3 regions of the Bacillus sp. 01N45 genome follow, and region 3 is predicted to be linked to each of the others. Evidence: riboswitches for the same ligand, from Rfam matches in the RefSeq annotation. Region 3 holds a riboswitch; each other region holds the start of a gene.
The links. A riboswitch is a leader RNA that binds a small molecule or an ion and turns the genes downstream of it on or off. The one in region 3 is predicted to bind S-adenosylmethionine.
Positions count from the first base shown of each region.

Region 1: another riboswitch for S-adenosylmethionine. It lies ahead of AC1DMU_RS02800 (bifunctional homocysteine S-methyltransferase/methylenetetrahydrofolate reductase); the one in region 3 lies ahead of AC1DMU_RS20290 (methionine ABC transporter ATP-binding protein).
Region 2: another riboswitch for S-adenosylmethionine. It lies ahead of AC1DMU_RS10995 (hypothetical protein); the one in region 3 lies ahead of AC1DMU_RS20290 (methionine ABC transporter ATP-binding protein).

Region 1 is NZ_JBFTQW010000001.1:527,441-530,574, reverse strand. Features, by position in the region: gene metI (cystathionine gamma-synthase/O-acetylhomoserine thiolyase) at 1-900, opposite strand, end outside; SAM riboswitch class I at 1,060-1,169, opposite strand; SAM riboswitch class I at 1,374-1,483, shown strand; gene AC1DMU_RS02800 (bifunctional homocysteine S-methyltransferase/methylenetetrahydrofolate reductase) at 1,554-3,134, shown strand, end outside.
Region 2 is NZ_JBFTQW010000004.1:97,813-100,946, reverse strand. Features, by position in the region: gene AC1DMU_RS11010 (ECF transporter S component) at 1-74, shown strand, start outside; gene AC1DMU_RS11005 (YwiC-like family protein) at 258-980, shown strand; gene AC1DMU_RS11000 (hypothetical protein) at 1,013-1,204, opposite strand; SAM riboswitch class I at 1,327-1,425, shown strand; gene AC1DMU_RS10995 (hypothetical protein) at 1,466-1,783, shown strand; gene AC1DMU_RS10990 (SWIM zinc finger family protein) at 2,037-2,426, shown strand; gene AC1DMU_RS10985 (NAD(P)H-dependent oxidoreductase) at 2,450-3,025, shown strand; partial or broken gene AC1DMU_RS10980 (group-specific protein) at 3,022-3,134, shown strand, end outside.
Region 3 is NZ_JBFTQW010000009.1:24,628-27,761, forward strand. Features, by position in the region: gene pruA (L-glutamate gamma-semialdehyde dehydrogenase) at 1-83, shown strand, start outside; gene AC1DMU_RS20280 (hypothetical protein) at 277-426, shown strand; gene AC1DMU_RS20285 (cysteine hydrolase family protein) at 659-1,222, opposite strand; SAM riboswitch class I at 1,465-1,571, shown strand; gene AC1DMU_RS20290 (methionine ABC transporter ATP-binding protein) at 1,695-2,714, shown strand; gene AC1DMU_RS20295 (methionine ABC transporter permease) at 2,704-3,134, shown strand, end outside.

The sequences.
Region 1 (3,134 bases), on a different contig from region 3:
GGATAAAGATTGTAAGAATGGATTAATCCATGTTTCATCTTTCAGACGAAATGAGATCATGCCACCTCTTCCAGGATAAAATACATCTGTCACCCCGTCTTCATCATTTAAATAAGCAACAACTGCTTTTGCATTTTCTTCATGTTGTCTCATGCGAAGCGCTAACGTTTTCATACCACGAATTAATAGCCATGAGTCAAATGGACTTAAGACCGCACCAGAGGCATTATGATAATGAGCGATTTCCTCACAAAGTTCCTTTCCTTTTGCAACGACAAGTCCGCTTAGGACATCGTTATGTCCCCCTAAATATTTCGTTGCGCTATGAAGTACAATGTTGGCACCTTCTGTTAATGGCTGCTGTATATAAGGCGTATAGAATGTGTTGTCTACAATAAGAAGTAGTCCGTGTCTTTTCGCTACAGTTGCGACAGCGGCAATATCAGTAACTTGCATTAACGGATTAGTTGGAGTTTCTATGAAAATAGCTTTCGTTTCAGTTGTGATAGCTTGCTCAATTTGTTTAATAGATTGTGTATTTACGTATCTACATCGAACATTCCACTTTTTTTCGTGCTCAGAAAATAATCGATAAGTGCCCCCGTATAAATCTTCGGATACAATAAGTTCGTCTCCAGAACGGAATAGGGAGAGGACGAGGAGAACAGCTGCCATCCCTGAACTACAGGCATAACCTTGTTCACCATATTCTAAGTCTGCGATTGCCTGCTCTAAAAGACCACGAGTTGGATTGCCAGTTCGTGAATAGTCAAAGCCAGTAGAGTTACCAATTCCTTCATGACGATAAGCAGTTGAAAAATAAACAGGTGGGTTAACAGTTCCTGTTGTAGTTTCGCTCCGGTTTCCGATTTGTGCTAGTTTTGTTTCAATAGTTGACATGTGAAAATTCCTCCTTTTTAAATTAACAATTAAGTGAATGTAAAGTGAAACTTTAATCAGTGAGGGGGGCATCCCCCACTGATTATTAGCTCTCACCAATCGGGGTAAAATAAAAAAAGCCTTCTAAAGAAGAAGGCTTTCGGTTTGAATAGAGTCTTCTTCTCATCTGTCAAATCTTTCACAATTTGCTGGAATTAGCACCTTATTAACAAATGTTAATGGTTGCTGAGGCGTCATAGGGCCAGTCCCTCTACCTCTCTAGATAAGAATGTTCGTATGAAATTTTTATTATGTTTTTAACTTTACAACAAAAGATAATTGAATTGCAACTTTATTTTAAATAATTTTTATTTTTCCGCAAGTGTCATTGACTTTTGCATTTGTGCATGCTAAATTTATTAAAAAATTAACAAACATTGTTAAAAGGGGAACGTATTTCCTTTTAGCTACATAAATAAAATAATAAAGACAAACTCTTATTGAGAGCGGTGGAGGGAAAGGCCCTGTGAAACCCAGCAACCTTCAAACGAAATGTTTGAAACGGTGCTAATACCTGCAAAACGAATGTTTTGCATAATAAGAGGAGGAACAATTATGTCCCCCTCTTCAAAGTGAAGAGGGGGTTTTTATATTGATAGAAATGAGGGAGATTTGTGAAATTACTAGATTTATTATCAAAAGGAATTGTAATAGGTGATGGTGCGGTTGGGACGTTATTACATTCACATGGTTTGCAAAGTAGTTTTGAAGAATTGAATATATCTGATCCAGATTTAATTATATCGATTCATAAGCAATATGTAGCTGCTGGGGCTGATGTGATTCAAACAAATACGTACGGAGCAAATGAAGCGAAATTACGTATTTATGGTTTAGAAAATCAAGTTACTGAAATTAATAGAGCCGCAGTAAAACTGGCGAAAGCATCTGTTACAGACAGAAATGCAATTTTAGGAACAATTGGTGGTATGAAACATATCGGAGCTGTTACGACAACTGATATGGAAAGAGAATTTATGTTACTGGAACAGGCAAGTGCATTACTAGAAGAACAGGTTGATGGACTGCTATTAGAAACTTTCTATGATGAGTTTGAATTACTTCATGCTGTTCAGGTGTTACGAAAACAAACGAATATTCCAATTGTAGCTCAATTAGCATTGCATGAGGCAGGTACAACTCAAAATGGAAATGATGTAAATGAAATATTAAAACAGCTTTTAGATTACGGTGCAAATGTCGTTGGATTGAACTGTCAACTAGGGCCACTTCACATGACGGAAGCTTTTAAAATGATATCGATTCCGCAAAATGGCTACTTGTCAGCATATCCGAATGCAGGTCTCCCAAATTATGTGGAGGGACGTTACGTATATGAGGGAAGTCCAGCTTATTTCGAAGCGATGACACCGAAATTTATTGAGCAAGGTATTCGGTTATTAGGTGGTTGTTGTGGCACGACTCCAGAACATATTGAAAGTATGAAACGTGCAATTGCAAATGTTACACCTGTAATAGAAAAGGATACGATTCAAAGACCGAAAGTAGTTCATACACACGAGAAACGTTCAAAAGCTCATGTCACATTAGCAGAGAAAGCAAAAAAACAAACGACAGTAGTAGTGGAATTAGATCCACCGAAAACGTTAGATACGCAGCGATTTTTTGAAGGCGCAAGAGCATTGAAAAGAGCTGGGGCAGATGCTATTACTCTAGCAGATAATTCATTAGCATCGCCTCGCATCTCGAATATGGCAATGGGGGCATTATTAACGAAGCACGATATTCCGGTATTGACGCACTTAACGTGTAGAGACCATAACGTCATCGGACTACAATCTCATTTACTAGGCCTATCAGCGTTAGGTATGGAAGAGGTGTTAGCTTTAACTGGGGATCCAGCACGCGTTGGTGATTTTCCAGGTGCCACTTCTGTATATGATTTGTCCTCTATTGAGCTCATTAAAATGATTAAAGAAATGAACGACGGGCGCTCGATTTTAGGGAAATCAATTGGTCCAGCAACAAGGTTTTCAGTGGGAGGTGCGTTTAATCCGCATGTAAGACATTTAAAAGCAGCGGTTAAGCGAATGGAACGGAAAATAGATGCTGGAGCGGAATATTTCTTAACTCAGCCAATTTATGATATCGCGTTAATTGAAGAAGTGTATGAAGCGACAAAGCATTTGGAACAACCTATTTTTATTGGGATTATGCCATTAATAAGTAAAAGG
Region 2 (3,134 bases), on a different contig from region 3:
GTACGTCTTGGATTACGATTCTTACGAGATTTAAAAAGAAATACGGCATATTAGATAAGCATAACATGGCATAGAAAAGCATACTCATATAAGGTAGGGTCGCGACTTACATATTCGTTTGCCTCTTTCATGCTTCTTACACATTGTAAGGAGCATTTTTTATTGTCAAAAAATAGTCCAATATATATACGTTACTATATAAAATTATTTGTATAATAGTAGGTGAGAACTGCTTTCAAAAGGGAGGTGTATAGTTAATGAAGTTAGTTATTCCGAAGCAACACGGTGCATGGGCCATGCTCGTTATACCATTTCTATTAAGTGTCATGCTTGGGAAACCTACTATGTATCATATTCCATTGTTTTTAGCTTGGTTCTTTATCTATTTAGCTACGTATCCATTTCTTACGTACATAAAGCAAAAACGAAAAAAAGAGTACTTACATGCTGCAATTGTATATTTTATCATCGCGTTCGTATTTGGAATGATTTCTCTATTATATGAATGGCGCATTCTTTTATTCGTAGTATTCATGATTCCATTATTTATTGTAAATATGTATTACGCTCGTCAAAAAAATGAAAGAGCGTTACTAAATGACATTAGTGCGATTATTGTTTTCTGTATTGGTGGTTTAGTTAGTTATTATTTTTCAATGAAACTTATAGATAAAACAGCATTATTTATTGCGCTTATTTCATTTTTATATTTTTTAGGAAGTACATTTTATGTAAAAACGATGATTCGCGAGAAAAATAACCCGAAGTATCGTCTTATATCATGGGGGTATCATATTGTATTAACAGTCATTGTCTTTGCTATCAATCCGTGGTGTTCTCTTATTTTTATACCGAGTGTCATCCGAGCAATTATGTTATATGGCAAAAAAATTTCTATTATAAAAGTAGGGGTTTTAGAAATTGCTAATTCTGTATATTTTTTAATTATAACGGTAATAATTATGAAGTATGCCATTTGAAAAAACTTCCCACCTTATGATGGGAAGTTTTTTCAATCTTGTTCTAAAATATGAACCGTGTAATCACAGCGTTGAATAGCTTGTTCGATCGCATAAAGTGATTGTTCAATACGAGCGCGATTAAAATCTTTTTCAACAGTCTGTAGCGCTTCTTCTAAACAATGTTTTGCTTCTTGTAATGATTGAAAAGAATTTTGGACATATCCGCGAGCATTTTCGTGCATTTCATAATCCTCCTTGCATATTCATATATGTATAGTATGAACAGTAAGGAACAAAATATAATTTGTTATATTTGTTTGACAATTAGAATGAAATTACGTATAGTAAGAATTAAGTGAATATTTTCTTATCCAGAGAGGTGGAGGGACTGGCCCGATGAAACCCAGCAACCGCGATGCAGGTGCTAATTCCAGCAGAACATATTTGTTCTGGGAGATAAGACGAAGATATATACGTAACTTCTTCTTATCGGAGAGGTTTTTTTGTTGCAAAAAAACCGATTACGAAAATTTATATTAAGAAGAAAGGGGTTGCGAAGTACTGTGACACTCGAAAAATACGTAAAACTGCGTAGTACAGTTTATGAATATATGATAGAGCAAGATAAGCCAATATCATTGTTAGATATTCAAGAACATATCGTTTCGCATCATGAAGGAAAATTCACGAAAAAGATGTTACATCAATTTTATTTATCAAGACTATTAGATGAACTGAAACTGGATGGGAAAATTACATTAGCTGATGAATATCTCTATACTGAAAAAGGGGTATTTTATAAGGCGGGAAAAGGGAGCTAAGCTCTCTTTTTTTTGGAGTATGTAGCGTAAAAGACTGCTTAAGCAGCCTGATACAAGGGAATGGTGTTGAGTGTGTAGTGTCAAAGATTGAATGTGCCTGAAAGAGGCACTTCATATCGGCTGCAAATGAAAAGAGACACCTCCGCCGAATAGGTGTCAGTCGTTTTGTCATATAGACTTGCTATTTGACAGTTATTAGAATAACATGCAGGGTTTTGGAAGTCAAAAGGGAATTAAAGGAAGAGGTGTTGTTATGTACGCTTACTTACTAAATGATATAACGAAATGGATTCCTAAGTACATTATGGATAAAGGTTATGAATATTATGAAGAAGGACATGTAGAAGATGTTGAAATACAAGAAAAGAAAATATTTGCTTTTGTTACTGGAAATGCAGGAAACTATGAAGTAATGATTGATCTTGAAAATTTTACAGAAAGTAGCTGCGAGTGTCCATATGAGAATTATTGTAAGCATATGGCAGCAGTTGTTTATGATATTCAAAGTGCTGGTGAGAGTACGGTGAAAGAGAAACTGAAAGATTTAGAAAAGGAAGAGTTACTTACATTATTAAATCGTTTATTACAAAGTTCGAAAAACGTGCAAATTGTAGAGAAAATGTTAAAGAAGGGGAAACTTTAACTTATAGAGGGAGTTGTTATGTAGTGAATGTACTAATTGTATACGCTCATCCTAGTCCTTCCAGTTTTAATGCGGGGATATTAAAGCATGTGCAAAAAGGATTACAAGAAACAAATCATTCGGTTACGGTACTTGATTTATATAAGGAACAATTTAATCCCGTCCTTGTATTTAATGAGGAGAAGAAAAGACGTGATTTAGTAAATGAAGAAGAGACAGCTCGGTACAGAACGTTAGTGGAAGAAGCGGATACTCTTCTCTTCATTTATCCAATATGGTGGTGGGGGATGCCAGCTATTTTAAAAGGGTTTATTGATCGCATTTTCGTAGCTGGTTTTGCTTATAAATATGAAGGTGCCCTGCCGAAAGGCTTATTGAAAGGTAAGAAGGCATGGGTAATTAATACGTTAGACTCACCGTTATGGTACGTCGCACTACTATATCGATCAGCCGATTGGATTATAATGAAGAGAGGTATTTTACGTTTTTGCGGCATTCGCGATATAAAACGATCTGTTTTTCAATCTGTGAAAACGAGTAAACGAGAGAAGCGGGAAAAATGGTTATTACAAATAGAAGAAAAGGCTCGTACGTTATGAATGAAATGGAACGTATTATAAATTGTTGTCAGTATGATAACGAACTTTTTCGTACATATATTAATTGCTTAATCCAATTGAAGAAATGTAGTGAAACGTTTCAACAAAT
Region 3 (3,134 bases):
TGTCTGGTACAGACTCTAAAGCTGGTGGCCCTGACTACTTAGCACTTCACATGCAAGCAAAAACTACTTCTGAAACTTTATAAGAAATAGTAGAAGAGATCTTCGCAGTCTGCGAAGATCTCTTTTTTTTTTTTTTTTTGAAAAAATTTCTATATATGGATTAAGATAGATATAAGTAGAGAAACTAATAATGTAATAAGGTTTACTTCAGTAAATAAGGTATATTATATTTGTTGAATAGATTCTCTTTAAAGACAAGAAAAGTAGGTGAACAAAGTGGGAAAATATCAATTGGATTACAAAAGTCAGGTATCTGTGGCAAAGTTTCATGAAAAACAGACGCCTGCCAAATTTGATAAAAAGCAGCAAATTGAAAAATTGCGTGCGGAGTATTTGAAAAAGAAGCAAAAACAAACAGATAAATAATATGTTACGTTTTTAATAGGAGAAACTAGTTCTAATTACCGTATATTACCATTCGATAATTAGAACTAGCTAAATCCTATTAATATCGGGATAAACATGTAAATAGAAACAAAACAATGAGAAAAGTTGACTTATTAGTCATATTTTTTAGTATTCATTTTAAGGATTTCCTGTATAATACAATTTGAAAGAAAATCTATGGTTTGACAAGAAACACTCTTTTCGGTTTTGCTCATTGAAGGGAGTGTTTTTTTGTAGCCACAAACTCCTCTGTACTCATTACAGTTGCGTATACTCCATTTAAACTAGCCAAAATTGTGTTATGAATATAAACGGCTGGTATAGTAGCATTCTTAAAAGAAAGATCTTTTGTAGCACAAGCATCATGTATAACGGTACATGGAAAGCCGAAATCAAAAGCAGCCCTTACGGTAGCATCAATACACATATGAGTCATCATCCCGCATATGACGACGTGTTCAATGTCTAAACGTTGTAATTGTTCTAGAAGATCAGTTTCGCGAAAACTATTTGGATAATGTTTGAGTATAACGGTTTCTTCTCTAAGTGGACGTACGCTTTCATGAATATGTACACCCTCTGTATTGGGTAGGAAAAAAGTAGCGTCATCTTTTATTGCTACATGTTGGATATGAAAAATAGGTTCGTTTTTCGTTCTAAAGAGTTGTAGCAGCTGACGAGCATATTTGCTTGCTTCTATTGGATTACGCAATTCCATCTTTCCGTGTTGAAAATAATCATTTTGAATATCAACGAGTAAAAGAGCTGTTTTCATATATTTATCTTCCTCCGGTTTCATATTCAAATAATGGTATTCAATTTATAGAGGTGATTCTCCTTTTAAAAAAATATGAAGGAGAAGAATTTTACATAACTTTAAAAAGCAATATTATATTGTGATTTTTTATTTGAAAATTTTAATAGAGAAATAATTAATATTTTTCTAAAAAATGTATTGACTCTTATTATTCTGAGTTCTATAATGAGAATTAATTAAACGACAATTAAATCGATACATTCTTATCCAGAGAGGTGGAGGGACTGGCCCTACGATACCTCAGCAACGGGTTTTTTAATACCGTGCTAACTCCAGCAAGCCTTATAAAAGGCTTGGAAGATGAGAAGATGTGACCGAGTACATATAAGTGCTCTCCTTCTTATCTTTACGGTTGATAAGAAGGAGAGCACTTTTTATTTTACCTCGAAAGCTCTACTTCAAGTTTTTACAGCATATAGGAGGGGAAAAAATGATTTCTTTTAACAACGTAAGTAAAGTATATGAATCAGGTGGGCAATCTGTTCATGCGGTGGAGGATGTAACATTATCAGTTGAGAAGGGCGAAATTTTTGGCATTATCGGTTTTAGTGGCGCTGGAAAGAGTACGTTATTACGCCTAGTAAATATGTTAGAGAGACCAACGGCGGGAACGATTTCAATAGATGATAAAGATATTACATCACTATCGACGAAAGAATTACGGAAGCTAAGACAAAGAATCGGGATGATTTTTCAAAGTTTTAATTTATTTAATTCAAGAACAGTGTTTGGGAATATTGCTTATCCATTAAGGTTAGCGAAAGTACCAAAAAATGAGATAAAAGAAAGAGTAAATGAACTGCTAAAGTTTGTAGGATTAGAAGATAAAGCAAACTATTATCCAGAGCAACTATCAGGCGGACAAAAGCAGCGTGTTGGCATTGCAAGAGCTCTTGCAACATCGCCAGACATTCTTATATGTGATGAGGCAACATCAGCTTTAGATCCAGAAACAACGACAGAAATTTTGAACTTATTAAAGAAAGTAAATCGAGAATACAATGTAACAATTCTTCTTATTACACATGAAATGCATGTTGTGAAAGAAATTTGTCACCGTGTAGCTGTAATGGAGAAGGGAAAGGTTATTGAAGAAGGAAAACTGTTTGATGTTTTCACACAACCAAAAACAAAGACAACTCAAAACTTTGTACGCTCCATTATTAATGATCATTTACCGGAAAGTGTTCTAGGGAAAATTCAAAATGGTGGACAGATTTATCGCTTAACATTTACTGGGGAAGAGACAGGGCAGCCGGTACTATCATATATCGCGAAAAACTATAACGTCGATGTAAACGTACTGTATGGAAATATTATTGAACTCCAAAATGTGCTATTTGGAAATCTTCTTGTAGAATTGCAAGGTGAACAGAAGGAAATTCAAAAAGCATTACAACATCTAAGACTGCAAGTGCAGCTGAAGGAGGTAGAAGCTCATGCGAGTTGATTGGAGTATATTTTGGCCTCGCATAGTAGATGCGACGGGGGATACCCTCTTAATGGTAATCGTAACCCTTATATTTGCTACAATTCTTGGTATACCCCTAGGTTTACTGTTGTATGTAACGAGGAAAGGAAACTTTTTAGAAAATAAATGGGTCTTTTCTATTCTTAATATCATTATTAATACAATTCGTCCGGTTCCATTCATCATCTTCTTAGTAGCTTTAAGCCCACTAACAAGAAGTGTTATCGGAACGACGATTGGAACAGCAGCAGCAATCTTTCCAATGACGTTAGTTGCGTCAATTGGTATTGCTAGAATGGTTGAAACAAATCTTGTTTCAGTTCCAAAGGGAGTCATTGAAGCAGCTCAAGCGATGGGTGCTTCACCATTTAGAATTGTTTTTGAAATTCTTGTACCAGA